Regions from separate parts of the Pseudomonas leptonychotis genome, predicted to be linked through region 2. Evidence: predicted binding sites of a transcription regulator. Region 2 holds the regulator's gene; the other holds the start of a gene.
The links. The regulator sigma-54, encoded in region 2, starts transcription at its own class of promoters, with help from an activator protein. The targets are predictions, from matches to a motif close to ANTGGCATNNANNTTGCTNT.
Positions count from the first base shown of each region.

Region 1: a site for sigma-54 is predicted at 8,492-8,511, ahead of D8779_RS10990 (CmpA/NrtA family ABC transporter substrate-binding protein). Genes of this name have one in related genera too.

Region 1 covers NZ_RFLV01000002.1:61,098-76,321, forward strand. Annotated here, with positions in the region: gene D8779_RS10950 (polysaccharide lyase family 7 protein) at 1-226, opposite strand, end outside; gene D8779_RS10955 (ABC transporter ATP-binding protein) at 384-1,178, opposite strand; gene D8779_RS10960 (ABC transporter permease) at 1,206-2,195, opposite strand; gene D8779_RS10965 (CmpA/NrtA family ABC transporter substrate-binding protein) at 2,254-3,642, opposite strand; gene D8779_RS10970 (transcriptional regulator) at 4,119-4,436, opposite strand; gene D8779_RS10975 (hypothetical protein) at 4,644-5,036, shown strand; gene alaC (alanine transaminase) at 5,073-6,302, opposite strand; gene D8779_RS10985 (ANTAR domain-containing response regulator) at 6,595-7,173, opposite strand; gene D8779_RS10990 (CmpA/NrtA family ABC transporter substrate-binding protein) at 7,175-8,371, opposite strand; gene D8779_RS10995 (YgdI/YgdR family lipoprotein) at 8,578-8,787, opposite strand; gene acnB (bifunctional aconitate hydratase 2/2-methylisocitrate dehydratase) at 8,932-11,541, opposite strand; gene D8779_RS11005 (DUF1289 domain-containing protein) at 11,947-12,423, shown strand; gene D8779_RS11010 (universal stress protein) at 12,485-13,348, opposite strand; gene D8779_RS11015 (MiaE family protein) at 13,610-14,215, shown strand; gene D8779_RS11020 (UDP-2,3-diacylglucosamine diphosphatase) at 14,359-15,096, opposite strand; gene D8779_RS11025 (peptidylprolyl isomerase) at 15,093-15,224, opposite strand, start outside.
Region 2 covers NZ_RFLV01000003.1:287,224-302,447, reverse strand. Annotated here, with positions in the region: gene D8779_RS15725 (YhdP family protein) at 1-2,425, shown strand, start outside; gene D8779_RS15720 (carbon-nitrogen hydrolase family protein) at 2,512-3,360, shown strand; gene tldD (metalloprotease TldD) at 3,363-4,820, shown strand; gene yjgA (ribosome biogenesis factor YjgA) at 4,914-5,432, opposite strand; gene pmbA (metalloprotease PmbA) at 5,536-6,882, shown strand; gene D8779_RS15700 (HPr family phosphocarrier protein) at 6,947-7,219, opposite strand; gene rapZ (RNase adapter RapZ) at 7,232-8,089, opposite strand; gene ptsN (PTS IIA-like nitrogen regulatory protein PtsN) at 8,092-8,565, opposite strand; gene hpf (ribosome hibernation-promoting factor, HPF/YfiA family) at 8,581-8,889, opposite strand; gene D8779_RS15680 (RNA polymerase factor sigma-54) at 9,083-10,597, opposite strand; gene lptB (LPS export ABC transporter ATP-binding protein) at 10,735-11,460, opposite strand; gene lptA (lipopolysaccharide transport periplasmic protein LptA) at 11,463-12,005, opposite strand; gene lptC (LPS export ABC transporter periplasmic protein LptC) at 11,992-12,561, opposite strand; gene D8779_RS15660 (KdsC family phosphatase) at 12,569-13,108, opposite strand; gene D8779_RS15655 (KpsF/GutQ family sugar-phosphate isomerase) at 13,108-14,082, opposite strand; gene D8779_RS15650 (ATP-binding cassette domain-containing protein) at 14,329-15,138, shown strand; gene mlaE (lipid asymmetry maintenance ABC transporter permease subunit MlaE) at 15,138-15,224, shown strand, end outside.

The DNA.
Region 1 (15,224 bases), on a different contig from region 2:
ACCAGTTGCTCAGGCTGCCGTCGGCCTGGGTTTCGCGCAGTTCGCTGCGCGGGTAACGGGCATCCTCGGTGTGTGAACCATTGACCGGCACCCAGAACGTGACGCTGTGGTCGGCGTTACGGCGGAAATACTGAGTGCTATAGCCATTGTTTAGGCGGGCAGTGCTGATAGTGGCAGGGGTTGGCTCGATGGGAACAGAGAGGTTCCAGGTGGTCAGGTCAAGCACGGCGGATCCTTAGGTTGTTCTATGGGTTGCTCGAGGTTGGCGCTCCTGTTCGGTGATGATGGGTACGCTTAGTTCAGTTGGACTGACCAATGGGGCGATGCGTTGTCAGCGGCGGAACAACCAGGTCTGCACCTGGCTGTTCAGCGCCGCCGTGAACTCAGGCCGCGGGGCGCACCTGCTTCTGGTAGAGAAACTCCAGTACCGCCGCGCGGTACTCGTGGTAGCGCGCGTCATGGGCCATGGCGATGCGCTCGCGCGGTCGTTCCAGCTTGACCTCAAGAATCTCGCCAACGCTGGCGGCCGGACCGTTGCTCATCATCACGATGCGGTCCGACAGCAGCACAGCTTCGTCGACATCGTGGGTGATCATGATCACCGTGTTGCCGAGGTCGGCGTGAATCTCCATCAGCGAGTCCTGCAAGTGCGCGCGGGTCAACGCGTCGAGGGCGCCGAAGGGCTCATCCATCAGCAGTACTTTGGGCTGCATGGCCAGGGCACGGGCAATGCCGATGCGCTGCTTCATGCCGCCGGATATCTCGCTGGGGCGTTTGTCGCGGGCGTGGGTCATGTGCACCAGAGAGAGGTTGTGTTCGATCCAGTCGCGCATTTCGCTGCGGTTTTTTTCGCCTTTGAACACCTGGCGTACCGCCAGCTCAATGTTCTCGTAGCAGGATAACCAGGGCAGCAGGCTGTGGTTCTGGAATACCACGGCGCGTTCCGGTCCGGGCGAGTTGACCTCGCGGCCGTCGAGAATAACCCCGCCGGTGGTGGCTTGATAAAGCCCGGCGACGATGTTCAGGACGGTGGATTTACCGCAGCCGGAGTGGCCGATCAAGGAGACGAATTCGCCCTTGTCGATCTTCAAGTTGACGTTCTGCAGCGCGCAATACAGGCCCTTGTCGGTGGGGAAATCGATACCGACGCCGGACAGTTCGAGGTGTGGACGGTTCATGTGAGGCTCCTCAATTCTTCGATGCGCTTAGCGCAGGTCGGCGTTTTTGTCCCAGCTGACGCGGCGTTGCAGCGCGAGCATCAGGCGGTCGAGGGCGAAACCGATCAGGCCGATAACCACTACCGCTACCATGATCCGCCCCAGGGAGTTGGAGCTGCCGTTCTGGAATTCATCCCAGATGAACTTGCCCAGGCCGGGGTTCTGCGCGAGCATTTCGGCAGCAATCAGCACCATCCAGCCGGTGGCCAGCGACAGGCGCAGGCCGGTGAAAATCATCGGGATGGCGGCCGGCAGAACGATTCGGCGCACGTGGCTGAGCGGCGACAGGCTGAGCACGCGGCTGACGTTTTGCAGGTCCTTGTCCAGGTTGGCCACGCCCACAGTGGTGTTGATCACGGTGGGCCACAGGCAGCACAGCGCCACTGTCATCGCGGAGGTGACGAAGGATTTGGCGAACAGCGGGTCACTGCTGGTGTATACGGCGCTGACCACCATGGTTACCAGGGGCAGCCAGGCCAGCGGCGACACCGGTTTGAAAATCTGGATCAACGGGTTGATCGCGGTGTAGATGGGTTTGCTCAGGCCGCAGACGATGCCCAGCGGAATGGCAATGATCGAGGCGATCAGAAAGCCAGTCATCACCGTGTACAGGCTGGTGAGGATCTGTTTGAAGAAGGTCGGTTTGCCGGTGTACGGACGAATGCTGACCTTGGCGTCGGGGTTCTTGGCCAGCTTCTCGGCATTACGCACCTCTTGACGTTCGAAGAAGGCATCGGCCTTTTTCTGTTCGCGCAGGTGTTCATTGACCAGCGCGCCGAACTGAGTGGCCACCTGGGTTGGGGCTGGGAATTTGCCGAGGCTGGTGTCAATGGTGCCGGCGACTAACTGCCAGAACAGCAGAAACGCCAGGGCGCCGATGGTCGGCATCAACAGGTTCGGCAGCCAGCGCTTGAATGCAGCTGCGCGGGCGGTTTTCAGGGTTTCTTGAATAGTCTGGGCGACGGCTGGATTACTCATCGTCATATCCTCTGGTAACGATGGGGGCGGCTGTAGCGGCCCCCGGGCGGCGTATGGCTTAGAGTGCGGAATCGGCTTTCAGACCAATTTTGAATTGTTCGATATAGGCGTTGGGCTTGCGCCCGTCGTAGCTCAGGCCATCGATAAACTCATTGGTTGGCGCACGGAAGCCTTCTTCGCTGGCCGGCGGAAAGTCCTCAGCCTTGGCCTTGCCTTCGACAATCAGCTCGTCGGCAGCGCTGCGGTACACCGCCGGCAGGTACACCTGCTTGGCAATGTCGAAGTACCAGCTATCGGGCTTGGCATCGCTGACTTGGCCCCAGCGGCGCATTTGCGTCAGGTACCAGATGGCGTCGGAGTAGTAGGGGTAGGTGGCGTTGTAGCGGAAGAACACGTTGAAGTCGGGTACGGCGCGTTTATCGCCTTTCTCGTACTCGAAGGTGCCGGTCATCGAGTTGGCGATCACCTTGGCATCGGCGCCCACGTATTCAGGGCGCGCCAGGATTTCCACGGCTTCGGCGCGGTTGGCGTTGTTGTTTTCATCCAGCCACATGCCAGCGCGGATCAGTGCCTTGACCAGGCGCTTGTGGGTTTCCGGGTTGGCATCGGCCCATTCCTTGGAGACGCCGAGAACTTTCTCCGGGTTGTTCTTCCAGATTTCGTAGTCGGTTATCACCGGTACGCCAATGCCTTTGAACACGGCGGCCTGGTTCCACGGCTCACCGACGCTGTAGCCGCTGATGGTGCCGGCTTCCAGGGTGGCGGGCATTTGCGGCGGCGGGGTGACCGAGAGTAGGGCGTCAGCGTTCAAGGTGCCGGTGATGTCACCCTTGGCTGGGGCGTAATAGCCCGGGTTGATGCCACCCGCGGCGAGCCAATAGCGCAGTTCGTAGTTATGGGTGGAGACCGGGAACACCATGCCCAGGTTGAACGGCTTGCCCTTGGCTTTGTATTGCTCAATGACCGGCTTGAGTGCATCAGCCTTGATTGGGTGCACCGGCTTGCCATTTTCCATCGGCACGTGCTTTTTCATTTCCTCCCACACGGCATTGGACATGGTGATGCCGTTGCCGTTGAGGTCCATGGAAAATGCGGTGACGATATCGGCCTTGGTGCCAAAGCCGATGGTGGCGCCCAGGGGCTGGCCAGCGAGCATGTGCGCGCCGTCGAGCTCGCCAGTGATGACCCGGTCCAGCAGCACCTTCCAGTTGGCTTGCGCTTCCAGGGTGACGTAAAGCCCTTCGTCTTCGAAGAAGCCTTTCTCGTAAGCGATAGCCAGCGGGGCCATGTCGGTGAGCTTGATAAAGCCGAGTTTGAGTTCGTCCTTTTCCAGCTCGGCAGCCAGGCTGATTTGTAGGCTTAGCGGGTTAAGCAACAGGGCAGCGACGCAGCCGAAGCCAGTCAGGGTTTTTTTCAGCAGCGAACGGCGAGTGTTGAAATGACGCATGGTGAATCCTCAAGTCTCAGAAACGAAAAAAGACGTCAACGATCAACACCGCCCAGCGAGGGCAGGTTGCCTTTGACGTCTTTGTCTATTCGTCCCGATCACCGCCGTTGGCGATCTGAAGACGGGTGTAGGTCTTGAGGAGGTTATTGCAAAGGCCTTGCCAGCTTTGTTGATGTCGGCACCTGCTTTTGCCTGCAAGAGCAGCAGAGGGCGTTCTTGCAACCCTCAAGTGGTAAGTAAAAATACTTTGAATACATGAACCTAGAGTGATGATCTAACTGAGTTTGGAGCTGCTGATGCCATGCACTAACAGGTCAGCGGTGCCTGTCTCAACGTTCTTCCAGGCACCGTTCTGAGCCATAGCCGTGCAACTATCCGTGTGGTTGAGCGCTTTTGGTTCGCTCAAGGCCTGTTTGCGCCATCGGCGTTGCATCCGCATCAATAGACGCCTGTCAGCCTAGCGTCGCCTTATCGCATCAATGTGCAATGGGGCGACGCTGGGCTTCTTCTGTGAACTCCCTGAGCCAGCGCAGCACCTCCACAGCCGCCCAGCGCGATGGATCGAACATGGCATAGGCCAACCCTTGGTAGCCGACTACATCCAATTGGCGGTGGTAGCCCGCACGCTGTAGCAAGGCTTCGATTTCGGCAAAACAGGTGTTGAAGTGCACCCGGGAAAACGGTGTTTTGCCCTCAGTGACGATGCCTTCAAGCTGTAATTCATTGACGGTGGCCCGGACTTTTTCCAAGGGCATGCGGTTTACGCTGTGTTTCAGCTGCAGTACGTCGAGCATCTGGATACTCCTGTTAACGCCTATGGTCCCGCTTGCGGGGCTGCACGGTTGGTTGGGTGGCGTGGTTAAGGGTAATCGAAAAATACTGTACAAATAAACAGTATTCGATAATAGTAAGTCCAAGTCCCTAGCCGGCACCCACTCGATCACTCCCGTCACCTGCCCTTAAAGCGAGTGGCGACAGGCACTGCAGAGGAGTCACTGACAATGCAACAGATGCTGATGACAATTGTGTTGTTGGGATTGCTGACCGGTTGTGCGCAACCGCAGCGTGATCAACCCCGCGCTAATGGCACTTATCTGGTTATTGAGAACAGCCAGGCTTGGGCTGTGCTGGTGTTCGACGGCAAGCGCATTGAGGAGCGCGGCACGGTGGTGGATGTCATCAGGCTGCCTAACGAGGGCTCTGCAGTGGCGGCGAGTTATGTAATTGAAACGGCTAACTGCGGCCGAGTGCAGTGGCTGAGCGAGCGCTCGGATGCTGCCGATGGCATGACCAACCTGATGTTGTTGCACAGCAACAACCAGCTGGAGCAGAACGGTTGCGTTATTACCGATGGCCTCAGCAGGGTCTGGACGGTACTGGATTATTCGAGCTGAAACGCTAGAGGGCACCCTAAGGTGCCCTCTAGCGTATTACTCGCTGTCGACCGTGGTCTTGTTGGCATGCAGACCATCGGCGCGGAACATCGACTTGATGCCACGAATGGCCTGACGGATTCGGTCCTGATTTTCGATCAGGGCAAAGCGCACGTGGTCATCGCCGTAATCACCGAAGCCGATGCCAGGGGAAACGCAAACCTTAGCCTCCAATAGCAGCTTTTTGGCAAATTCCAGCGAGCCAAGATGGGCGTATTGTGCAGGGATCTTGGCCCAGACATACATCGAGGCCTTCGGGTTCTCCACCATCCAGCCCAGCTCATGCAGGCCCTTGACCAGCAAGTTACGGCGTTGGCGGTATTGCTCGGCAATGTCGCGCACGCATTGCTGGTCGCCTTCCAGCGCCGCGATGGCGGCTACCTGCAGCGGGGTGAAGGTGCCGTAGTCGTGGTAGCTCTTGATCCGCGCCAGCGCGTTGACCAGTTCCTTGTTGCCGACCATAAAGCCAATGCGCCAACCGGCCATGTTGTAGCTTTTGGACAGGGTGAAGAACTCCACGGCAATATCTTTGGCGCCTGGCACCTGCATGATCGACGGGGCTTTCCAGCCGTCGTAGACGATATCGGCGTAGGCCAGGTCGTGAATCACCAGCACGTCATATTGCTTGGCCAGGGCCACCACGCGCTCGAAGAAGTCCAGCTCCACGCATTGTGCGGTGGGGTTGGAGGGGAAGCCGAGGATCATCATTTTTGGCTTGGGGATCGACTCGCGGATCGCCCGCTCCAGCTCGGCAAAGAAGTCCACGCCTGGAATCAGCGGCACCGAGCGCACTTGGGCGCCGGCAATCACCGCGCCGTAGATATGGATGGGGTAGCTGGGGTTGGGCACAAGCACGGTGTCGCCATGGTCCAGGGTGGCCAGCATCAGGTGTGCCAGGCCTTCTTTGGAGCCGATGGTGACAATGGCTTCGTTTTCCGGATCGATCTCGACTTCGTAGCGGTCTTTGTACCAGCGCGAAATAGCCCTGCGCAGGCGCGGAATGCCGCGCGACGTTGAGTAACCGTGAGTGTCTTCACGCTGGGCGACTTGCACCAGTTTTTCGACAATATGCGGCGGCGTGGGGCCATCCGGGTTACCCATGCTGAAGTCGATGATGTCTTCACCGCGGCGACGCGCGGCCATCTTCAGCTCGGCAGTAATGTTGAAAACATAAGGGGGGAGTCGATCGATGCGCGCAAAGCGGCGCGGCGGACGTGAGTCAGTCATGTCTATCTCGCAAACGTAAGCGCCCGGAACCGTCCGAGCGACGTTGGCCAGTGTGCTGGCCAGGCGGCGAAGATAAGACGGCCGGGGTGCGGCTGTCCAGAGCAGTTGCCGTCAAACTCAGAGGTACAGCCATAGAAGCGGTTGGCGCAGCGCCAAAGCGGCAGGGTGCTGTATTGCACCGCTTTAGCTGCCCATAGGGTGAGGGAGATGGATGTCCTTCACGATACCCATCGTGGTTAATCAAGATTTATCGACGCTACGCGCCTTATCCCATCCTGCGCAAATTACCCCTTTAACCGCCGAGCATGTCGTGCATGGCGATGATTTGCTCAGCCACTTGCGAGAGCTTTTGCTGGCGGCTCATGGCTTGGCGGCGCATTAGGGTGTAGGCCTGCTCCTCGTCGCAGCTTTTCATCTTCATCAGCAGTCCCTTGGCCAGCTCGATGCGTTTGCGTTCGGCTAACTGAGCATCGCGTGCCTGTAGCTGCGCGCGGAGCGCCTGATCGCTCTCAAAGCGCGCCATGGCGACATCAAGGATCGGCTGTAGGCGCTGGGCATGGATGCCCTCAACGATGTACGCGCTGACGCCGCTTTGGATCGCCTGACGCATGACGCCAGGGTCGTGTTCGTCGGTGAACATGACGATAGGTCGCGGTTGGTCGCGGCTGACCAGTACCACCTGCTCCATCACATCGCGGCTGGGCGACTCGGTGTCGATCAGAATCACGTCAGGGCGAACCGCTTCGACGCGCTCGGGCAAGTCGATAGTCAGGCCGGACTCATCAATCACCTCAAAGCCGGCCTCAATCAGTGCCGCTTTGAGGCGTCCAACTTTTTTGGGTGTGTCATTGATCAGCAGAATGCGCAGCATATTAGCGACTCTCCTGCTGGGCGCTGATCGGGCCATCAGCCAGCGCGTGCAGGGCAAAGCTGCGGGCATAGCCGGCCGGGTCGTTGCCGTCCCATACCTGGCCATCGAGCAATTGGCTGCTGCGCATCTCGCTTGGTACGTCGATGCCGAGAGCCTCGGCAGCCTGTCGATAAAGCTCGAGTTGTTGCACTTGGCGGGCAACGGCCAGGTAGTCCGGGTCGTCGCGCAGCAAGCCCCAGCGGCGAAACTGGGTCATAAACCACATGCCGTCGGACAGATAGGGTTGGTTAACCGCTCCACCTGCGTGAAAACGTAATGGATGGACGTCTTGCCAGGCATGACCGAGGCCGTCCTGGTACTGGCCGAGAAAGCGCGGCTGGATGGCCGAGAGTGGGGCGTCGACATACTCGCTGCCACTGAGCAGTTGCGCGGTGCTACGTTGGTTCTCTTCACTCTCATCAATAAACCGACTGGCTTCCAGTACGGCCATGATCAGTGCGCGGGCGCTGTTAGGGTGCTGTGCGGCAAATTCGCGGGTGCAGCCCAAGACTTTTTCCGGATGATCCGGCCAGATCGCTTGGCTGGTGGTTAGGGTGCAGCCCATCTGTTCATCCACCGCCTGAGCACTCCAGGGCTCGCCCACACAAAAACCATCGATGCGCCGAGCCTTGAGGTGAGCGAGCATCTGCGGTGGCGGTACGACGACGCTGTCGACATCGGTAAGCGGGTGAATGCCCTGACTGGCCAACCAGTAGTTCAACCACATGGCATGGGTGCCGGTGGGGAAGGTTTGGGCGAAGGTTAATTTTGCACCTGATTGGTGCGCGCGCTGCGCCAGTGCGCTGCCAGTGTTCACGCCAGCGGTTTGTAGCGCGGGCGAGAGGTTGATGCTCTGGCCATTCTGGTTAAGGCCCATGAGTACGGCCATATCCGTGCTGGGCGCACCACCGAGTCCCAGTTGCACACCATAGATCAGTCCGTAGAGGCTATGAGCTGCATCCAGCTCACCGCTCAGCAATTTGTCACGCAAGGTGGCCCAGGAGGCCTGACGCTGCAGGTTGAGGGTCAGGCCATGCTTTTCAGCGAAGCCCTGGGTGGCGGCTACGATAACGGAGGCAGCGTCGGTGAGGGCCATAAAGCCGATATTCAGTACCGGTTTTTCCGGGGCAGTGCTGCGGCTGATGTCGTGCTCATTCATGGTGCTTTACCTGTGGCCACACAAAAAGGTGCCGTACCGCTCGCGGCTACTGTTTGCGAGTGATACGACACCGTTGTCTAGTTGAACCGTTTCCGCCGTTGGAAAGGCTTTGAGCTAAACAAAGCAATGCATGTGCCAGCGCAGATGGCAGGCCTCAGATACAACGAACCCCGCAGTGGCGGGGTTCGTTGTAGGGCTGGGCAGGCTTAGCGTTCTAGCATCTGCTTGACCGAACTTTGTGGGATTTGTTGTTTACGGCCCTCGCTGTCGGTGAACTCGATCATGCCAGTGCCTTTGTCCAGTTTCGGCTTGCCATCACTGGTCAGTAACTGCCCGTCGGTGGTGCTGATGATGTATTCACTGCTGCAGCCGGCCAGGCTGAATACGCAGAGTGCGGCAATAATCCAGTGCTTCATGAGTCTTTCCTGATGGTCTTTGCTGTGTTGCTGCGCCCATATAAACGGGAACTCTTGGCCTTTATGCGCGACAAGCCAGGCACAAAGAAAAGCCCCGCACGAGGCGGGGCTTTCTTTATACATGCAGCGTGATGCGTTGTTTCGTTAGGCTTGAACGACCGGGATGTTGGCGTTCGCAGCGGCTTCACGGAACTCGGCGATCTGATCGAAGCTCAGGTAGCGGTAAACGTCCGCTGCCATGGTGTCGATTTCCTTCGCGTAGACCATGTATTCCTCAACGGTCGGCAGCTTGCCAGTAATGGCTGCTACCGAAGCCAACTCGGCCGAAGCCAGGTAGACGTTGGCACCATCGCCCAGACGGTTAGGGAAGTTACGGGTCGAGGTCGATACCACAGTGGAGTTGGCCTCAACGCGCGCCTGGTTACCCATGCACAGCGAGCAACCTGGCATTTCCAAACGTGCGCCAGCTTTGCCGTAGATGCCGTAGTAGCCTTCCTCGGTCAGCTGATGCTGGTCCATTTTGGTCGGCGGCGACAGCCACAGGCGAGTCGGCAGGGAGCCTTCGACTTTTTCCAACAGCTTACCGGCAGCGCGGAAGTGACCGATGTTGGTCATGCACGAACCGATAAACACTTCGTCGATCTTCTCTCCGGCAACGCTCGACAGCAGACGCGCATCGTCTGGGTCGTTCGGTGCGCAGAGGACCGGCTCGTTGATGTCGGCCAGATCGATTTCGATGATCTCGGCGTACTCAGCGTCCTTGTCAGCTTCCATCAGCTTAGGATCAGCCAACCAGGCTTCCATCGCTTGGGCGCGACGTTCCATGGTGCGTGCATCGCCGTAGCCTTCGCTGATCATCCAGCGCAGCAGGGTGATGTTCGAACGCAGGTACTCGGCGATGGCTTTTTCCGGCAGCTTGATGGTGCAACCAGCAGCCGAGCGCTCGGCCGAGGCGTCGGACAACTCGAACGCTTGCTCGACAGTCAGCTCGTCCAGGCCTTCGATCTCAAGGATGCGACCCGAGAAGGCGTTGATCTTGCCTTTCTTCTCGACAGTCAGCAGGCCTTTCTGAATGGCCACATAAGGGATGGCATGCACCAGGTCACGCAGGGTGATGCCGGGCTGCAGCGTGCCTTTGAAGCGCACCAGGATGGACTCTGGCATGTCCAGTGGCATAACACCGGTAGCCGCAGCGAACGCGACCAGGCCGGAGCCGGCTGGGAAGGAGATGCCCATCGGGAAGCGGGTGTGCGAGTCACCACCGGTACCGACGGTGTCCGGCAGCAGCATACGGTTCAGCCAGCTGTGGATGATGCCGTCGCCTGGACGCAGGGATACGCCACCACGGGTGCGGATGAAATCCGGCAGGGTGTGGTGAGTGGTCACGTCGATTGGCTTTGGATACGCCGCGGTGTGGCAGAACGACTGCATGACCAGGTCGGCGGAGAAGCCCAGGCAAGCCAGGTCTTTCAGCTCATCACGGGTCATCGGGCCAGTAGTGTCCTGGGAGCCGACGGTGGTCATCTTCGGTTCGCAGTAAGTGCCAGGGCGTACGCCTTGACCTTCAGCCAGACCGCACGCCTTGCCGACCATCTTCTGCGCCAGGGTGAAACCCTTGGTGCTGGTGGCTGGTGGCTCAGGCAGCTTGAACAGGTTGGTTGGGCCCAGGCCCAGCTCGGCACGGGCTTTCTCGGTCAAACCGCGGCCGATGATCAGTGGGATACGGCCGCCAGCGCGCACTTCGTCGAGCAGGACCGGGGTCTTCATTTCGAAGGTGGTCAGGACTTCATCAGTACCGTGCTTGCAGACTTTGCCAGCATGCGGGTACAGGTCGATCACGTCGCCCATGTGCATGTTCGACACGTCGAATTCGATCGGCAGAGCGCCGGCGTCTTCCATGGTGTTGTAGAAGATCGGTGCGATCTTGCTGCCGAAGCAGAAGCCGCCAGCGCGCTTGTTCGGCACGTTCGGGATGTCGTCGCCGAAGAACCACAGCACCGAGTTGGTGGCGGATTTACGCGAAGAACCAGTACCGACCACGTCACCCACGTAAGCGATAGGGAAACCTTCGCCGCGCATGGTTTCGATTTGCTTCATCGGGCCGGTTACGCCTTGCTCGTCCGGCACGATGCCGTCGCGGGCCATTTTCAGCATGGCCAGGGCGTGCAGCGGGATGTCCGGGCGCGACCAGGCGTCTGGAGCCGGGGACAGGTCGTCGGTGTTGGTTTCGCCGGTGACCTTGAACACGCGCAGGCTGATCTTGTCGGCCAGGGTTGGGCGGTTCTTGAACCACTCGCCGTCAGCCCAGGACTGCAGCACGCCTTTGGCGTGAGCGTTACCATTTTTGGCTTTCTCGGCGACGTCGTGGAAGGCGTCGAACATCAGCAGGGTGTGCTTCAGTTGCTCGGCAGTCACGCCAGCCAGTTCGCTGTCATCAAGCAGCTCAACCATGGTGGCGATGTTGTAACCGCCTTGCATGGTGCCCAGCAGCTCAACAGCGTGTTGCTTGCTGATCAGCGGGGAGGTGGCTTCGCCTTTGGCAATGGCAGAGAGAAAACCGGCTTTGACGTAGGCGGCTTCGTCGACGCCTGGTGGTACGCGGTTGGTGATCAGGTCGAGCAGAAAGGCTTCTTCGCCGGCTGGCGGAGTTTTCAGCAGCTCGATCAGGCCTGCGGTTTGTTCGGCGTTCAGCGGCTGGGGCACGATACCCTGAGCGGCACGCTCTGCTACATGTTTGCGATAGGCTTCAAGCACAGTTATTACCCTCATCAGTGGTCCCTTAGGCTGTCCGGGACGCGATCCAGAAAACAACGAACCAGGCGCTTCATGGCTTTATGGGCCGTTTAGCCGAGGTTTCATCGTTCTCTTGCAGAAGCTGTTTTCAAAGTTTTACGCCGGCAGGACGGGTTGGATGAGGGCTGGTGACGACACTTGAAGGGTGGCTCAAGGGTCGGCACCAACATCGAACCTGCAGGATTGACTGTGCTCGTGACGCTTTGAAAACAGCTTCCAACGGACGTTGCTGCCTTTAAAAGGCCGGCCGATTCTACTGGAAAGCTTTGATAAAGTTAAGCGAAAGGCCCCGCTTATATAGGGGTGATCTGCCTTAGACAAAGGGCTAAGATGCCAGCCTATTCGCCAGTGTCAGCGTCATTTGTTATGTCCAACCAACGCATCAAAACCCCTTGTGTCGGCCTGTGCTCCACTGTTTACGGCGATTTGGTCTGCCGTGGCTGCAAGCGTTTCCATCATGAAGTGATTAATTGGAACGGCTATAACGAGGAAGAGAAACACGCGGTCTGGCTGCGTTTGGAAGTCCTGCTGGTGCAGGTGATGGCCGGGAAAATCGAGATTTTTGATACGCAGCGCCTGCGTAGTCAGTTGGAGCAGCGCAAGATTCGCTTTGTGCCGCAGCAATCGCCGTATTGCTGGGCCTATCAGTTGATTGCCCGAGGTGCACGGGTGATCAGTCAGTTGGATGCTTATGGCATGGTGCTGTTGCCGGAGTTTCGTGAGTGGAACCTGCCAGAGCTGCGCGATGCGATTGATCGCGAATTCTTTCTGTTATCCGAAGCGCATTACGAGCGCTATATCGCGCCGCGTTTTTTGCGTGAAGGGTTGGACGTCAGGGTTTAACTCGAGATTTGAAACAACAAAGCCGCCTTTAGAGGCGGCTTTGTTGTTTCAGGGCTGGTGGTCAGCGCTGGGCGACCAGTTCTTCCAGGTGAGCGATGATGTCGTCTGGTTTGAGCACCAGAATGTCGCTTTCTAGCGAGTCGAGAATCACTTCAGCAGTATTGCCGATCAGGGCCCCGGAGATCCCGGTGCGCGCCACTGTGCCAATCACTGTGACACCGGCCTTGAGTTGGTGCGCCATATGCGGAATCAGTGCATCAGCGGGGCCTTCGGCGATATGCAGGTGCTCATCGCGGATCTCATACTCGGTTTGAAAGGCTTTGCACTGTTGGCGGTAGCGCGCCTCGATGGTTTCCTTAAGCTGGAATGTCGGGTCGGCAGCCGAAAGCATGGGCGTAGGGTGGGCGCTGATCACGTGCAGTTCGGCTTTGGCCAGGGCCGCGATATCGAAGCCATGACTGACGATGCTGGTGTGTAGGGAGCGGTGTTCGCCATCGGCATTACCCACATCAACCGCGGCCAGAATGACGCTACCTGCCCAGGGCTTGTCTGTTTTGACCATCAGCACGGGGGCCGGGCAGTAGCGCAACAGCTTCCAGTCATCAGGGGTGAGCAAGGCCTTTTTCAGCGGGTTGTCAGGGAAGTGCTGTTTGATCACCAAGCCGCAGCCTTCGGCCTGCTGCACGCTGATAATGGTTTGGTGCAGGTTCTCATGCCAGGCTTGTTGGCTGGAGGTTTTGAAACCTTCGCTGTCGAGCAAGCCAGTCAGGTCGCGCAGGTAATCACTGTGGTCACCCTTTTTGTCGCACACCAACAAATGCAAGTGCGATTGAGTAACGCCGGCAATCAGTTTGGCGCGCTTTAGGGCGAGACCTTCTGCGTGATTTGGCTCCATCACCACCAAAATGCTGCGAATAGCTTGCATGATCATCTCCATGTGCAGTCGGTTGAACTGGCTTCACTATAGAACGCCGCCACCTGCTTGGTAGTTGATCGGTATCAATCGAGTGGCTGTTCGTACGCTCATTCGTATAATGGCCGCCCTGCAACCCCCATCACTCCCGCCTGCCTATTTTTGTGAATTTATGTATCTGTTAGCTGAAAACGATTACTCGCCGCGCTGTTTTGCTTTCATGCCCGGATGCTTACTGGTGAAGCCACAGTCCTTGGCTATGGACGTGTGCCCATGAGCTTGCCGGAGATTCATGAGTTTCTCGGTTGCCGCACCCCCGATGGCTGGATCGCTGCCGCCTTGGCTGATCAGCAGACGCTGTTGATTGACCATAAGAACTGCGAATTCAAGGCCGCTAGCACGGCGCTGAGCCTGATGGCTAAGTACAGCACCTACGCGGATCTGCTCAATGCCATGTCGCGCTTGGCGCGCGAAGAGTTGGTGCACCACGAACAGGTGCTGCGCATCATGAAACGCCGCAAAATTGGCCTGCGCCCAGTCTCGGCGGCGCGCTACGCTTCAGGTCTGCGCAAGGTGGTGCGCAGTCATGAGCCGGTCAAGCTGGTGGATACCCTGGTGGTAGGTGCATTTATCGAGGCGCGCAGTTGTGAGCGCTTTGAGGCATTGGTGCCACATCTGGATGAAGAGCTAGGCAAGTTTTACTTTGGTTTGCTGAAAAGCGAGGCGCGGCATTTTCAGGGATACCTGAAGCTGGCTTATCAGTACGGTGATGAGCGTGACGTCAATCAGGCCATTGAGCGGGTGAGGGTGGCTGAGCAGGAATTGATCGAGTCGCCGGATACAGAAATGCGCTTTCACAGCGGGATTCCGTCTCTCTAAAACAGCGATACCCCAAGTGCGTAGCTTTGCTGCTTGGGGTTTGCGGCCTTAGCGCTGTGTTCTCAAAATCGCGGCAAGGTCACTGCCGCGCAGTGATCGCTCGCATCACTGTCGTTTGAGCGGTTTGCCGCACTTGCCGGTAGTTAGCTGGGCTCAAGAGGCTCCAGTTCGAATGCGCTTTGTTGAAAGCCTTGGCGGTCGACCTGCAGTGCCCAGCCTTGTTTGTCCCAGTCACCCAGCACAATGCGTTGCGCCGCTTCGCCGTTGACCTGAAGCGAGTGCGTGGCCGGGCGATGGGTATGGCCGTGAATCAGGGTGCGTACGCCGTGCTCGACCATAATGCGCGGCACTTCGTCCGGCGTGACGTCGACAATCTCGCTGGCTTTCATCCGCGTTTGCGTGCGGCTTTCATTGCGCAGCTTGCGTGCCAATTTCTGTCGAGTACTCAGCGGCAGGTTGCGCAAAATAAACAGCGAAATCGGGTTGCGTAGCCAGCGGCGCAGTTTCATGTAGCCGATGTCCAGGGTGCACAGGCTGTCGCCGTGCATCAGCAGCACGCGTTCGCCGTTCAGTTCAATCACGCATGGGTCTGGCAACAGGGTGCAGCCAGCAGCCTGGCAAAACTTCTTGCCGAGGAGGAAGTCACGATTGCCATGCATCAGATAGAGGCGTGTACCGCGCTCGCTAAGGTGGCGCAGGGCCTGGGCAATCGAGTGTTGAAAGGGGCTCATGGCGTCGTCGCCAATCCACACTTCAAAGAAGTCGCCGAGGATATACAGGGCGTCAGCATGAATCGCGCGGGTTTCGAGGAAATGCAGGAGCGCCCGGCTGATGTCCGGGCGCTCCTCTTCTAGGTGCAGATCAGAGATCAGTAGGATCACTCAACGATCTCAGCACGCTCGATGATGACGTCTTCTACAGGTACATCTTGATGGCCGGATTTGCTGGTGGTGGCAACGGCCTTGATGGCGTTTACCACGTCCATGCCTTCAACCACTTCACCGAATAC
Region 2 (15,224 bases):
GCAGGCGTTTACCTTGCGCAGCCCGTATCTGCAGGTGGTGGGTGACGAAGGCCCCGCTGCCGGTGATTTCCTGATTCGTTTGCGCATCGACCCAAGCGAAGAGGACTACATGGACCTTCGTGTGGGCCTGCGTAACGGCGATGCACGCTACACCGAAAAATACCTGCCCAGCCGCTCACCGGGCTTGAGCCATGAGCTGGATGCGTGGTTGAAGACTGCCATTCGAGGCGGTGCGGTAGATGAAGGCTATTTCCAGTACCAGGGCTCGCTGAACAAGGGCGCCGAGAATGCCGCACGCAGCATCAGCCTGTTCTTCGCCGTACATGACGCTGAACTCGCCTTTCAGCCCGGCTGGCCCGCGCTGCGTGAGGGGCGTGGGCAAGTATTTATCGAGGACAGCGGCGTGCGCGTCGAACTGGCTGAGGGGCGTTTGCTCGATAGCCAGGTGCGCAACGCCCAAGCGCTGATCGCGACCTCATTACCTGGCAAGCCGCCGCGCTTGCTGCTAACCAGCGAGCTGAGCAGCAGCGTCAAGGATGCCCTGCATATTTTGCAAAAAGCCCCGATCGGCACGGCAGAAACCTTTGCCGGTTGGAGTGGTGAAGGTGCGCTGACCGGCAAGCTCAAACTCGACTTGCCGCTGCGCAAGGGGCTGGCGCCTGAAGTGGTGGTGGACTTTGCCACGCAAGGCGCGCAGCTCAGCCTGACTAACCCGGCGTTGCAATTCAGTCAGTTACAGGGGGCTTTTCGTTACAACACCGCGAGCGGTCTAAGTGCCCCGGATATTCGCGCCCAGGTGCTTGGCCATGCGGTGCGTGCCAAGGCGTTGGCTGAGGGCAGTCGTGGTAAGGCGCGCAGCCGTATCGAAGCCAGCGGGCAGATTGCTGTCAAGGAACTGAGCACTTGGTTGGGTGTTACTCAGCCGCTGCCGGTCAGTGGCAACCTGCCTTATCGCCTGAACCTCACTCTGGACGGCGCCGACAGTCAGCTGCGTGTGAGCTCCACCCTCAAGGGGGCGGCGATTACTCTTCCAGCACCATTCGGCAAGACAGTGGACGAGGAGCGTGCAACACAGTGGCGCATGAGCCTGGGCGGTCGCGAGCAGCGTTACTGGCTGGATTATGCGCAGTTGCTGAGCCTGACGTTTGCAGCGAGTCCGGGTCAATTTAACCAGGGCCGTGGTGAAATTCGTTTAGCCGACGGCCCGGCAAACCTGCCAGCGGGTCAAGGTTTACGGGTGCGTGGGCGAGTCGCCGAGCTGGATTGGTCGGCCTGGCAACAGGTGTTACAACCTTATGCCAGCGTGCCAGTCAATGATGCGCAGCGTTTGTTCAAAGATGCGCAATTGCACATTGGCCGTTTTAACGGTTTTGGTATCAGCCTCGATACGTTGGCCGTGGGTGTTACGCGCGAGGCTGCGACGTGGATGGTGAGCCTCGACAGTCCGCAGCTGAAAGGCCAGGTTGGGGTGCCGGATGGCGGCCAGGCGCCGATTGCACTGGCGCTCGACTACCTGCGTTTGCCCGCAGCCGCGCCCAAGGCTGCGGTTGAGCCTGTGGTGGACGCGCCAGATGCGTTGGCGGCCGTTGATCCGAGCAGTTTCCCGGCGCTGGATGTGCGTATCAGCGAGGTTTTTCAAGGCGTCGAGCCCCTGGGTAGCTGGTCACTCAAGGCGCGCCCGGTAAGCGCAGGTGTGCGCTTCAGTGAGTTGGACCTCAACCTTAAAGGACTCAAGATTGCTGGGCAGGCCTCTTGGCAGCACACGGCCAACGGTGTGCGTACGGCCTACAAAGGCCGGTTGGGTGGTGCAGACCTGGCCGATGTGTTGATTGCCTGGGGTTTTGCGCCCACGGCCAGCAGCCGAAGCTTTCATCTGGATGTGGACGGTGACTGGCCTGGTTCGCCGGCCTGGTTCGGCCTGAAGCGCTTTAGCGGCTCGCTGGATGCTTCTCTGCGTAAAGGGCAGTTCTCGGAAGTTGAAGGGCCTGCTTCGGCGCTTAGGGTCTTCGGTCTGCTGAATTTCAATTCGATTGGCCGACGCTTGCGCCTGGACTTCTCCGATCTATTGGGCAAAGGCCTGAGCTATGACCGGGTCAAGGGTCTACTGGAAGCCAAGAGCGGCGTGTTCGTAACCCGTGAGCCAATCGCTCTGGAAGGGCCGTCGAGCAACCTTGAGTTGAATGGCACGCTGGATATGACCACAGACCGCATCGATGCCAAATTGTTGGTGACTCTGCCGGTGACTAACAACCTGCCGTTGGCGGCGCTTATTGTCGGTGCGCCAGCTATTGGTGGGGCGCTGTTCATTGCCGATAAGCTGTTGGGTGACCGCGTTGCGCGGTTTGCCAGTGTGCAGTACGACGTCACAGGGCCTTTGAAAAGTCCGGATATCAGTTTCGATAAGCCCTTCGAAAAACCGCAGTAAACCCCCAGCGATTGATAGGCAGCCGTGCAGTCTGCCGCTATGGCTTGTAAGCTCAAGCTTGGTATTGGCATTGAGATAAGGCAGACATGAGCCTCGCAGTTGTTCAAATGGTCAGCCAGGACGATGTCCTGGCCAATCTGGCGCAAGCTCGGCAGTTGCTTGAGCAGGCTGCTGCGCAAGGCGCGCGGCTGGCTGTCTTGCCTGAGAACTTCGCGGCCATGGGGCGGCGTGATCTCGCCGCATTAGGGCGTAGCGAGGCGCTGGGCGAAGGGCCTATCTTGCCCTGGCTGCGACAGGCAGCCCGCGACTTAAAGTTGTGGATCGTCGCCGGCACATTGCCCCTGCCTCCGGACGGTGAACCCGAGGCCAAGGCGCACGCCTGCTCTTTGCTGATCGATGAGTGCGGTCAGCGGGTGGCGCGCTATGACAAGCTGCACCTGTTTGATGTGGATGTCAGTGACAGCCAGGGGCGTTACCGCGAGTCCGATGACTACGCGTTCGGCAGTCAGGTGGTGGTGGCGGATACCCCGGTGGGGCGTCTGGGGCTGACGGTCTGTTACGACTTGCGCTTTGCCGAACTCTATAGCGCCCTGCGTGCGGCAGGTGCGGAATTGATCAGCGTGCCAGCGGCGTTTACGGCTGTCACCGGGGCGGCCCACTGGCAGGTACTGACCCGTGCGCGGGCAATCGAGACGCAGTGCTACGTGCTGGCAGCCGGGCAGGGTGGCACGCATCCCGGCGGGCGCGAAACCTTTGGTCATTCGGCGCTCATCGACCCCTGGGGGCGTGTACTCGCAGAGTTGCCGCACGGGCCGGGCGTGCTGCTGGCCGAACGCGATGCCGTCGAGCAGGCGGCGATTCGTCAACGCATGCCGGTGATGCGACATAAACGATTTTTTGCAGCGGCCGAACCGCGGCTGCCAGGTTTGGAGTAGCTATGAACAATATGTTGGTGTCTGTCAGTGAGCATCTGCTCGGCGCAGGCGGTTTGACCATTGATCACCTGCCCGGCGTTTTGGCTGAGTTGGCCGGGCCGGGAATTGATGCCGCTGACCTGTATTTTCAGAGCCAGGTGTCGGAAACCTGGGCGTTGGAAGATGGCATTGTCAAAGAGGGCAGCTTCAACCTCGATCAGGGGGTGGGGGTGCGCGCCCAGTCCGGCGAGAAAACCGGCTTTGCCTACAGTAACGCGATTACTGCCGACGCCCTGAGCCAGGCTGCGCGTGCCGCCCGCTCCATCGCGCGGGCTGGCCAGAGTGGCCGTGTACAGGCCTTCAGCAGCCCGCTGGTCAAGCCGCTGTACGCGCAGGACAACCCGCTGGATGTACTGGGCCGGGCGGAAAAGGTCGAGCTGCTCAAGCGTATTGATGTCGCTACGCGTGCGCTCGATCCTCGCATTCAGCAAGTCTCAGTCAGCTTGGCTGGCGTCTGGGATCGAGTTCTCGTCGCCGCGACTGACGGCAGCCTGGGTGCCGATATCCGTCCGTTGGTGCGCTTCAATGTCAGCGTGATCGTTGAGCAGAACGGCCGCCGTGAACGGGGCGGGCATGGCGGTGGTGGGCGCACCGATTACCGCTATTTCCTCGAACAAACCAGTAATAACGAAGAACGGGCCATGGGCTATGCCCGTGAGGCTCTGCGCCAGGCGTTGGTCAACCTAGAAGCGATTCCAGCGCCCGCCGGTAGCATGCCCGTGGTGATGGGCGCTGGCTGGTCCGGCGTGCTGCTGCACGAGGCGGTCGGTCATGGTCTGGAGGGCGACTTCAACCGCAAGGGCAGTTCGGCCTACAGCGGTAAAATCGGTGAAAAGGTGGCGTCGAGCCTATGCACCATCGTCGATGACGGCACCTTGTTTGAGCGTCGCGGCTCGCTGAGCATGGACGATGAAGGCACGCAGACCCAATGCACCACGCTGATCGAAAACGGCGTACTCAAGGGCTATATTCAGGACAAGCTGAATGCGCGGTTGATGGGTGTGGCAGCGACGGGGAATGGGCGGCGCGAATCCTATGCGCACCTACCGATGCCGCGCATGACCAACACCTACATGCTCGCCGGTGAAAGTGACCCGGAAGAAATCATCCGTTCGGTGAAAAAGGGCATCTACTGCGCCAACCTAGGCGGCGGTCAGGTCGATATCACCAGCGGCAAATTCGTGTTTTCCACCAGTGAGGCTTACCTGATTGAGGACGGCAAGATTACCGCGCCGGTCAAAGGCGCGACCCTGATCGGCAATGGCCCGGAAGCCATGAGCAGGGTGTCGATGGTCGGCAACGACCTGGCGCTGGACAGTGGCGTGGGGACGTGCGGGAAGGACGGCCAATCGGTGCCCGTTGGTGTGGGTCAGCCGACGCTGAAGATTGATGCGATTACTGTAGGTGGAACGGGCAGCTAAGGGTTCGAAATGGGTTAGCCATGGGGCTCACCCACCTGAATGCAGCGTGCGTAGGTTGGGTTAGCCAAGGCGTAACCCACCCTCAAGGTAAGCTCAACGCAAGCCGCGTTGCGCTTCATCCAGCTCGCGGATGTATTTGAAAATTTTGCGTGAAGCGGCCGGTACTTTGTCTTGCGCCAGTTCGTGCTGGCTCTGACGGATCAGTTGGCGCAAGTGTTGGCGGTCTGCGTCGGCATATTCGCTAACAAAGGCTTCCAGTGTGTCATCGTTACCGTTGATCAGCCGGTCGCGCCAGCGTTCTAGGTTATGGAAGCGTTCGTTGTACTGGCGGGTGGAGGCATCCAGCTGGTCGAGCAGGGTCAGGATGGACTCAATGTCCTGATCGCGCATCAATCGACCAATAAACTGCACATGGCGTTTCTTCGCAGCGTTGGCCGTGTGCTTGGGTGCTTCGGCAAGTGCGCGGCGCAGCTCGTCGGTTAGCGGCAGCTTATTCAGCAGGTCGAGTTTCAGGGTGGTTAGGCGTTGCCCCAGATCTTGTAGCGCATGAAATTCGCGCTTGATTTGGGTTTTGCTCTTCTCGCCGGAGAAGTCGTCAAGGTATTCAGACATGGTGGCGGTCCAATGGAAAACGCCGACATGATAGCAGCAAGTTTCCAGCTGTAAGCGTCTGGCCTGTGTGGCCGCGTTTGCCGCTTATCGTTCAGGAGTGTTTATGAGTGCAGTAGATACCGTCGGCCCGCAGGGCGTGCCGCAATTGCAGGCCCAGGTCGAGCAGATTATTGCCGAAGCCAGAAAGCAGGGTGCGAGTGCCTGCGAGGTGGCTGTGTCGGTGGAGCAGGGCTTGTCTACCACCGTGCGCCAGGGTGAAGTGGAAACGGTTGAGTTCAACCGTGATCAAGGCTTTGGCATCACCCTCTATGTCGGTCAGCGCAAGGGTTCGGCCAGCACCTCGGCCAGTGGTGACGCGGCGATTCGAGAAACAGTCGCCGCTGCTCTGGCCATCGCCAAGCATGCCTCTGAAGATGAATGTGCCGGTTTGGCTGATGCTGGGCTGATGGCCCGTGAGTTGCCGTCGCTGGATCTGTATCACGCCTGGTCGATCACCCCGGAGCAGGCTATTGAGCAAGCATTGAGCTGTGAAGCTGCCGCCTTTGCGGCTGATTCACGGATCAAGAACGCAGACGGCACCACCCTCAATACTCATCAAGGTTGCCGGGTTTACGGCAACAGTCATGGTTTTGTCAGCGGCTATGCCAGCACTCGGCACAGCCTCAGTTGCGTGATGATTGCCGAAGCAGACGGGCAGATGCAGCGGGACTACTGGTATGACGTTAACCGTCAAGGTGAGCTGTTGGCCGATGCGGCCAGCATTGGTCGCCGCGCCACCGAGCGTGCTGTCAGCCGTTTGGGCGCACGCCCGGTGCCAACCTGTGAAGTGCCGGTGCTGTTCGCCGCCGAGTTGGCGGGCGGGTTATTTGGTAGCTTCCTGGCGGCCATCTCCGGCGGCAACCTGTACCGTAAGTCATCGTTTCTTGAAGGCACATTAGGGCAGCAGTTGTTCCCTGAGTGGCTCAAGCTGGACGAGCGCCCGCATATTCCACGTGCCTTGGGTAGCGCGGCCTTCGATGGTGACGGCCTGGCGACTTATGCCAAATCCTTCGTCGAGCGCGGCGAGCTGTTGTCCTATGTGCTGGGCACCTATTCCGGTCGTAAGCTGGGCATGCCTAGCACCGCTAACTCCGGTGGTGTGCATAACCTGTTTGTCAGCCATGGTGATGAAGACCAGAAAGCCCTGCTCAAGCGTATGGGGCGCGGCCTGTTGGTCACTGAGCTGATGGGGCAGGGGCTGAATATGGTGACCGGCGACTATTCGCGTGGCGCCGGCGGTTATTGGGTGGAGAACGGTGAGATCCAGTTCCCGGTTCAAGAGGTCACTATCGCGGGCAACCTGCGTGACATGTTCAAACAGATTGTTGCGGTGGGTAATGATCTGGAGCTGCGCAGTAATATCCGTACGGGCTCAGTACTGATCGAGCGGATGACCGTTGCAGGCAGCTGATTGGCAGGCATAGAAAAGGGGCTGAACGCTTAAGCGCTCAGCCCCTTTTCTATTGGGTGACGTGTTACTCGCCTTCGTCGAAGAAGTTGTTGATCAGTTCGCAGAGTGCGGCGATTGCATCGCCATCCTGTTCACCTTCGGCGTGCAGGTGCACGGTGGTGCCCTTGCCTGCCGCGAGCATCATGACCGCCATGATGCTCTTGCCGTCGACCAGGCTGTCGGGTGTGCGGCCGACTTTGACTTGGCAAGGAAACCGCCCGGCGACGCCGACAAACTTGGCCGCAGCGCGGGCATGCAGGCCAAGCTTGTTGATGATGATGATTTCGCAGGCGGGCATCGCGGCAATTCCTTAACTGAGGTCGCGGTGACGAATCTGAACATTTTTCAGAATGGGCTTAAGCGTCTCGCCAATACGATTGGCCAGGTAGACCGAGCGATGGTGGCCGCCGGTGCAACCAATGGCCACCGTGACATAGGCGCGGTTGCTCGCGGCAAAGCGGGGTAGCCACTTGGTCAGGTAGGCGAGGATATCCTGGTACATGTCTTCAACATCGGCCTGGGCTGAGAGGTATTCGACCACCGGTTGATCCAACCCAGAAAAATCGCGTAAATCGGGTTTCCAGTAAGGGTTGGGCAGGCAGCGCACATCGAACACCAGGTCGGCATCCACTGGCATGCCACGCTTAAAACCAAAGGACTCGATTAGGAATGCGGTGCCCGGCTCAGGCTGATTGAGCAGGCGCAGCTTGAGGCTGTCACGCAGCTGGTACAGGTTGAGATGGGTGGTGTCGATCTTCAGGTCAGCCAGGTCGATGATTGGGCCGAGCAGCAGGCTTTCATCGGCAATGGCTTCGGCCAACGAACGACTCTCGTTGGTCAGCGGGTGACGCCGGCGGGTTTCTGAAAAACGTTTGAGTAAGGTTTCTTCGTCAGCATCCAGGTAGATCACATCGCACTTGATGTGCCGAGCGCGTACCTCTTCGAGTAACTCGGGAAAGCGCTTGAGGTGGCTCGGCAGGTTGCGCGCGTCGATGGAGACGGCGACCTGTGGATGCAGCAACTCGGTGTGCACAAGCGCCCGCTCGGCCAGCTCAGGCAGTAACCCGGCTGGCAGGTTGTCGATGCAGTAGAAGCCGTTATCCTCCAGTACATCAAGGGCGGTGCTTTTGCCTGAACCGGAGCGGCCGCTGACGATGATCAGGCGCATGCTTAAGCTCGATTGAGTTGGCTTTGTACGTCAACTACGACCTGGTACAGCGCTTCGCTGCTTTCAGCTTGACGCAAGCTGGCGCGCACATCGCTGCGGTCGAGCATGCTGGCGATCTGTCTCAGCAACTCCAGGTGAGCATCGGTGGCCGCTTCAGGCACCAGTAGGACAAATAGCAAATCCACTGGCGCACCGTCGATCGCGTCGAAGTCAACGGCGGCGTCGAGACGCAGCACTGCACTGATCGGCGCGCTACAGCCGGGCAGACGGCAGTGCGGAATGGCGATGCCATTACCGAAACCGGTTGAGCCGAGCTTTTCGCGGGCGATTAGGCTTTCGAAAATGTCTTGGCCATCCAGGTCAGGCAGCTCGCGCGCCACCAGGTTGGCAATCTGTTCGAGAACACGTTTTTTGCTGCCACCCGGCACGTTCACTAAAGAACGGCCGGGGGTCAGGATGGTTTCAAGTCGGATCATAGGAGATAGACGACGTCAGCGGGCCATAGCGCCCTGTTGACGATCGAGCTGTTTTTCCTTGTGTTTGATGAGTTGTCGGTCGAGTTTGTCAGTCAGTAAATCGATGGCGGCGTACATGTCTTCATGCTCGGCATTGGCGACGACTTCGCCGCCTGCAATGTGTAAGGTCGCTTCGATTTTCTGTTTGAGCTTTTCGACCTCCATGATGACCTGTACGTTGGTGATCTTGTCGAAGTGGCGCTCCAGTCGTCCAAGTTTCTCGACGATGTAGTCGCGCAGGGCGTCGGTCACATCCAGCTGATGTCCACTGATGTTGACTTGCATACCGCTTTCTCCTTGTTGCCGTGTGTAAGAGGCAGGCGAGAGGCCTGCCGCCGGAACACTGTGGCGTGGAAGACTCTGGCAGAACGAGCCTGGCACGGTCGCTAATCACTATTGGCAGTATGGCTGCTTTTGAGCAAAGGCGAGGCCTGGGCGTGTACTGTGCAGTGCTTTGATCTTCCTTCTGTGTGCCGCCTTAGATCAATCGTTTACGCTCACTGGAAGGCGCTATTCCGAGGGATTCACGGTACTTTGCGACCGTGCGGCGGGCTACTTGAATGCCTTGTGCTTCCAGTAAACCAGCGATCTTACTGTCACTCAACGGCTTTTTCGCATTTTCCGCGGCCACCAGTTTTTTGATGATGGCGCGGATCGCAGTCGACGAGCATTCGCCACCCTCGGAGGTGCTCACGTGGCTGGAGAAGAAGTATTTCAGCTCGTAAATGCCACGCGGCGTATGCATGAATTTCTGTGTGGTCACCCGTGAGATGGTTGACTCGTGCATGCCTACGGCTTCGGCAATATCGTGCAGAACCAAGGGCTTCATCGCTTCGTCGCCGTAATCGAGAAAGCCGCGCTGATGTTCGACGATCTGCGTGGCTACTTTCATCAGGGTTTCGTTGCGGCTTTGCAGGCTTTTGATAAACCAGCGCGCTTCTTGCAGCTGGTTGCGCATAAAGGTGTTGTCAGCGCTGGAGTCGGCGCGTTTCACAAAACCGGCGTATTGCGCGTTGACCCGCAGGCGTGGCATGGCCTCCTGGTTCAGCTCTACCAGCCAGCGTTCGTTGTGTTTGCGCACGATCACATCGGGCACTACATATTCGGGTTCGCTTGATTCGATTTGCGAGCCGGGGCGCGGGTTGAGGCTTTGAATCAGGTCGATCACCTGGCGCAGCTCGTCTTCCTTGAGTTTCAGGCGGCGCATTAGCTGGCTGTAGTCGCGGCTGCCAAGCAGGTCGAGGTAGTCACTGGCCAGACGCTGTGCTTCGCTCAGCCAGAGCGTTTTGGCGGGCAGCTGGCGCAGTTGCAGGAGCAGGCACTCGCCCAGGTTCCGCGCGGCGATCCCGGTGGGCTCGAATTGTTGAATGCGGTGCAGCACGGCTTCGACTTCGTCGAGCTCGATGTCCAGCTCCGGGTCGAACGCCTCGACCACTTCCTCGAGAGTTTCTTCGAGATAGCCCTGGCTGTTGATGCAGTCAATCAAGGTCACGCCAATCAGGCGATCCTTGTCCGACATTGGGGCTAGATTGAGTTGCCAGAGCAGGTGGCTTTGCAGGCTCTCACCGCTAGACGTGCGAGTGGTGAAGTCCCATTCGTCGTCATCATTGGTGCTGCTGGGCAAACTGCTGGCGCTGGTCTGGTAGATGTCTTCCCAGGCAGTGTCGACGGGTAGCTCGTTAGGAATGCGCTCGCCCCAGTCACCTTCTTCAAGGTTGTCCACGGTTTGCGTGGCTTCCTGGTAGTTGGTTTCTTGGTACGGCGTTTCAGGCTGTTCGCTGGGTGTGGCGCTTTCTGCGCCATCAGCCATGGGGTCCGAATTGTCGAAGTCATCGCCTTCTTCCTGGCGCTCGAGCATCGGGTTGGACTCCAAGGCCTCCTGGATCTCTTGTTGCAGATCCAAGGTGGACAGTTGGAGCAGGCGGATGGCCTGTTGCAGCTGCGGTGTCATCGTCAGCTGCTGGCCCATTCTCAGGACTAGCGATGGTTTCATTGCAGACCTTATTTACCGGCGTCTGTGCGCAGCCACTACAGGGCGCTTTTAAAAAGCGCCACTAGGAAGCAAATTATATGCCTGACTCTAAAGGTTTTGCCTAGCCTTGGCTGCAGTAGGCTTAAGAAAAGCCGTGGTTACAGCCTGAACTCATGCCCCAGATACACTTCTTTCACTGTCTGGTTGGCCAAGATGGTTTCGGCATCGCCTTCGGCGATGAGTTGACCATCACTGACGATATAGGCCGTTTCGCAAATATCCAGGGTCTCGCGCACGTTGTGGTCGGTGATCAACACACCGATGCCCTTGGCTTTGAGGTGGTGAATGATTTGCTTGATGTCGCCGACCGAGATCGGATCGACACCTGCGAAGGGCTCATCGAGCAGAATGAATTTGGGGTTGGTCGCCAGGGCGCGAGCAATTTCCACGCGACGGCGCTCACCACCAGACAAGCTCATGCCGAGGTTGTCGCGGATATGGCTGATGTGGAATTCCTGCAGCAAACCTTCAAGTTCCTTGCGGCGCGCGGCGCCATCGAGGTCTTTGCGGGTTTCCAGAATGGCCATGATGTTGTCGGCCACGCTGAGCTTGCGGAAAATCGAGGCTTCCTGCGGTAGGTAGCCAATACCCGCACGGGCACGGCCATGCATGGGTTGGTGGCTGACGTCGAGGTCATCGATCATCACGCGACCCTGATCGGCCTGAACCAGGCCTACGATCATGTAGAAGCAGGTGGTTTTGCCTGCCCCGTTGGGGCCGAGCAGGCCGACAATCTGCCCGCTGTCGATGCTCAAGCTGACGTCGCGCACGACCTGACGGCCTTTGTAGCTCTTGGCCAGGTGTTGGGCTTTCAATGTGGCCATTATTACTGCGCCTGCTGTTCGGCTGGTTTGTTCTTCGGCTGGATCACCATGTCGATGCGCGGACGTGGCGCGGTGACGTTGGTGCCCGTGGCGCGACCGGCGTTGACGATCTGGCGCTGGGTGTCGTAGACGATTTTCTCGCCTTCGAAGGTGTTGCCCTCTTGAATCACCTTGGCCTGATCGATCAGTACCACGCGCTCGTTGGCCATAAAGTATTGGATGGTCAGGCCGTAGGCCTTGACGATCTGCTTGTCGGCTGACGGCAGTTGCTCGTAGTAGGCTGGCTTGCCGACGGAGGTGAATACCTCGACATCACCCTGGGCGTTCTGGGTGATGGTCACAGTATCGCCGGTGACCTTCATGGTGCCCTGGGTGATAACTACGTCGCCGCGATAAACGGCAACGCCTTGTTTGTCATCCAATTCCGCGCTGTCAGCCTGAATACGGATCGGCTGTTCACGGTCGGATGGCAGTGCCCAGGCGCTGACACTTCCGAGTGCGGCGCTGAGGCTGAGTAGTAGGGGGAGGGTGTTAACGAGCCTCATGCTGACCTCTTACGTTGGACAGCAGGAGCATCCTGCCGTCATTCATGTACGCTTTCATTCCTTTTGCCGTGGTCACCCCATTGGCAGCGTCGATTCTAACGGCTTGCTGGGTCTGCGCATATTCCTTCTCGGGGAATACAGTCAGGCGGCTGGTGGTGAGGATGGTCGGGCGGCCCTTGGCATCGGTGCGCTCGACGCGCACCTGCTCGATCAATTCGACTTCTGTACCGCCGGGCGACACTTCGCCGCGCTCACTGCGAATTTTCCAGGGCAGCTCTGTGCCGCGGAACAGGTTCATATTTGGCTCCGTCATCAAAGTGATGTCGCTGGCCTTGATGTGCTCAACCTTGTCGGCAGTCAGCTCGTAGTGCAGTTTGCCATCGGGCTGGTATTGCACGGTGTAGGTGTTGGTTGCGTAAAAGTCGATGGCGTTGTCAGTCTCGGCAGCGTGCGATTGCGAGCCAAAGCTATCTGGGTTGAGGTTCCAGTAGCCGAGCGCCGCCACCAGCAGGGCAACACAAGCGAATAGGACAATATTGAATAACTTGCGGGGCATGGTTGGCCTATAGATAAGCGGCTTGAGCCGCGTCAAGGGTGCCTTGAGCGCGCATGATTAGTTCGCAGAACTCGCGTGCGGCACCTTCGCCTCCACGAGCCTTAGTCACGCCGTGGGCATGCTGTCGGACAAAACCGTCGGCGCTGGCGACTGCCATGCCCAGGCCTACACGACGAATCACCGGCAGATCAGGTAGGTCGTCGCCGAGGTAGGCGACTTGTGCATAGTCTAGGCCCAGTTCGCCGAGCAGTTCATCGAGTACCACCAGTTTGTCTTCGCGGCCTTGGTACAGGTGCTGGATCCCCAGGTTCTGCGCGCGCCGCTCAACCACAGGTGTTTTGCGGCCGCTGATGATGGCGGTACGCACGCCGGAGTTGATCAGCATCTTGATGCCGTGGCCGTCGAGGGTATTGAACGTCTTGAATTCGCTACCGTCGACGAGAAAGTAAAGCTTGCCGTCGGTCAGTACACCGTCGACGTCGAAGATCGCCAGTTTTACCGATTGGGCGCGTTGTTGCAGATCCGCGGTGGTTGCGTTAGTGGTCATCACATTACTCCTGCGCGCAGCAGGTCGTGCATGTTTAACGCGCCGATCGGCTGGTGATTATCGTCGATCACCACCAGTGAGCTGATTTTGTGGTCTTCCATGATTTTCAGGGCCTCTGCCGCAAGCATTTCCGCGCGTGCGGTCTTGCCGTTGGCGGTCATTACGTCATCAATAATGGTTTGGCGTACGTCGATGTTATGGTCCAGGGTGCGGCGCAGGTCGCCATCGGTGAAGATTCCGGCCAAACGGCCATCGTTCTCGGTGACCACGGTCATGCCCAGGCCTTTCTGGGTCATTTCTAGCAGTGCGTCGCGCAATGAAGTGCCACGGTTAACGCGTGGCAGATTGGCGCCTGCGTGCATGACGTTTTCCACTTTAAGCAACAGGCGACGGCCCAGCGCGCCACCTGGGTGCGAGAAGGCGAAATCTTCGGCGGTAAACCCGCGGGCTTCTAGTAGTGCGATGGCCAAGGCATCGCCCAACACCAGAGAAACTGTGGTGGAGGAAGTTGGAGCCAGGTTCAGTGGACAGGCTTCTTGGGAGACGCGAGCATCGAGGTTGACCTCGGCGGCCTTGGCCAGTGGCGATTCAGGGTTGCCGGTCATGCTGATTAGGGTGATGCCCAGGCGTTTAATCAGCGGCAGCAAGGTGACAATTTCCGCTGTTGAGCCGGAGTTGGACAGGGCCAGGACCACGTCGTCGCGGGTGATCATGCCCATATCGCCGTGGCTTGCCTCGGCAGGGTGGACGAAAAAGGAGGTGGTGCCGGTGCTGGCCAGGGTAGCGGCAATCTTGTTGCCCACATGCCCGGATTTACCCATGCCAACCACTACTACGCGACCTTTGCTGGCGAGAATCAGCTCGCAGGCACGCACAAAGTCACCGTTGATACGCTGCAGCAGATCTTGGATCGCCTCGAGTTCTAAGCGAATGGTGCGCTGCGCTGACTGGATCAGGTCGGTTGATTGGCTCATGACTTCTCGGCGGCGTACTGGCTAAAAGCTGCCGATTATAACGGTAAAGGTGCGCCTGCCCAGTGTTTCCAGTTGCGAGTTGGCTACTGGATTTGTGCGGCACTTATCTTCGGCAACAAGTTCAATCTTGGGTGCGTGGTGCCTCGATGGTATAGTTCGCGCCCATTTTCGGTACGTTCGACGACCAGTGGTGCCCTTTGTTCTGGGCCGTGCGTCAGTCAGGCAAGCGTTGAGCAAGGAGTCCAGATGAGCGCCGAGAACCCGTATGCAGTCGAGCTTAAAGGTGTGAGCTTTAAGCGCGGTGAGCGGGATATTTTCAAAAACATCGATATCCAGATTCCCCGTGGCAAAGTCACCGGCATCATGGGCCCGTCTGGCTGTGGCAAAACCACATTGCTGCGTTTAATTGCGGCCGAGCTTAAGCCGAGTCAGGGTGAAGTCTGGGTCAATGGTTTGAATTTACCGACGCTGTCACGCAGTGAACTGTTTGATATGCGCAAACAGATGGGTGTGCTGTTCCAAAGCGGCGCGCTGTTTACCGACCTGGATGTGTTCGAGAACGTCGCCTTTCCGCTGCGGGTGCATACCCAACTGCCGGAAGAAATGATTCGCGACATCGTGCTGATGAAATTACAGGCCGTGGGCTTACGCGGTGCGCTCGAGCTGATGCCCGATGAGTTGTCCGGAGGCATGAAACGGCGCGTGGCGCTGGCGCGAGCGATTGCCTTGGATCCGCAAATACTCATGTATGACGAGCCGTTTGTTGGCCAGGACCCGATTGCCATGGGCGTTCTGGTGCGCCTGATCCGTCTGCTAAGCGATGCGTTGGGGATCACCAGCATCGTGGTGTCCCATGACCTGGCAGAAACCGCGAGTATCGCCGACTACATCTATATAGTCGGTGATACCCAAGTATTGGGGCATGGTACGCCGGCTGAACTGATGGCTTCAGACGACCCCCGGGTGAAGCAATTTATGCAGGGCATTCCTGATGGCCCGGTACCGTTTCACTTTCCTGCGGCTAATTACCGCGACGATTTGCTGGGGGAGCGCTGATGCGCAAAACATCTGTGCTCGAACGGGTGCGCCTGTTCGGTCGTGCCGGTATTGATGTGGTAGCCACGCTGGGGCGTTCCGGTCTG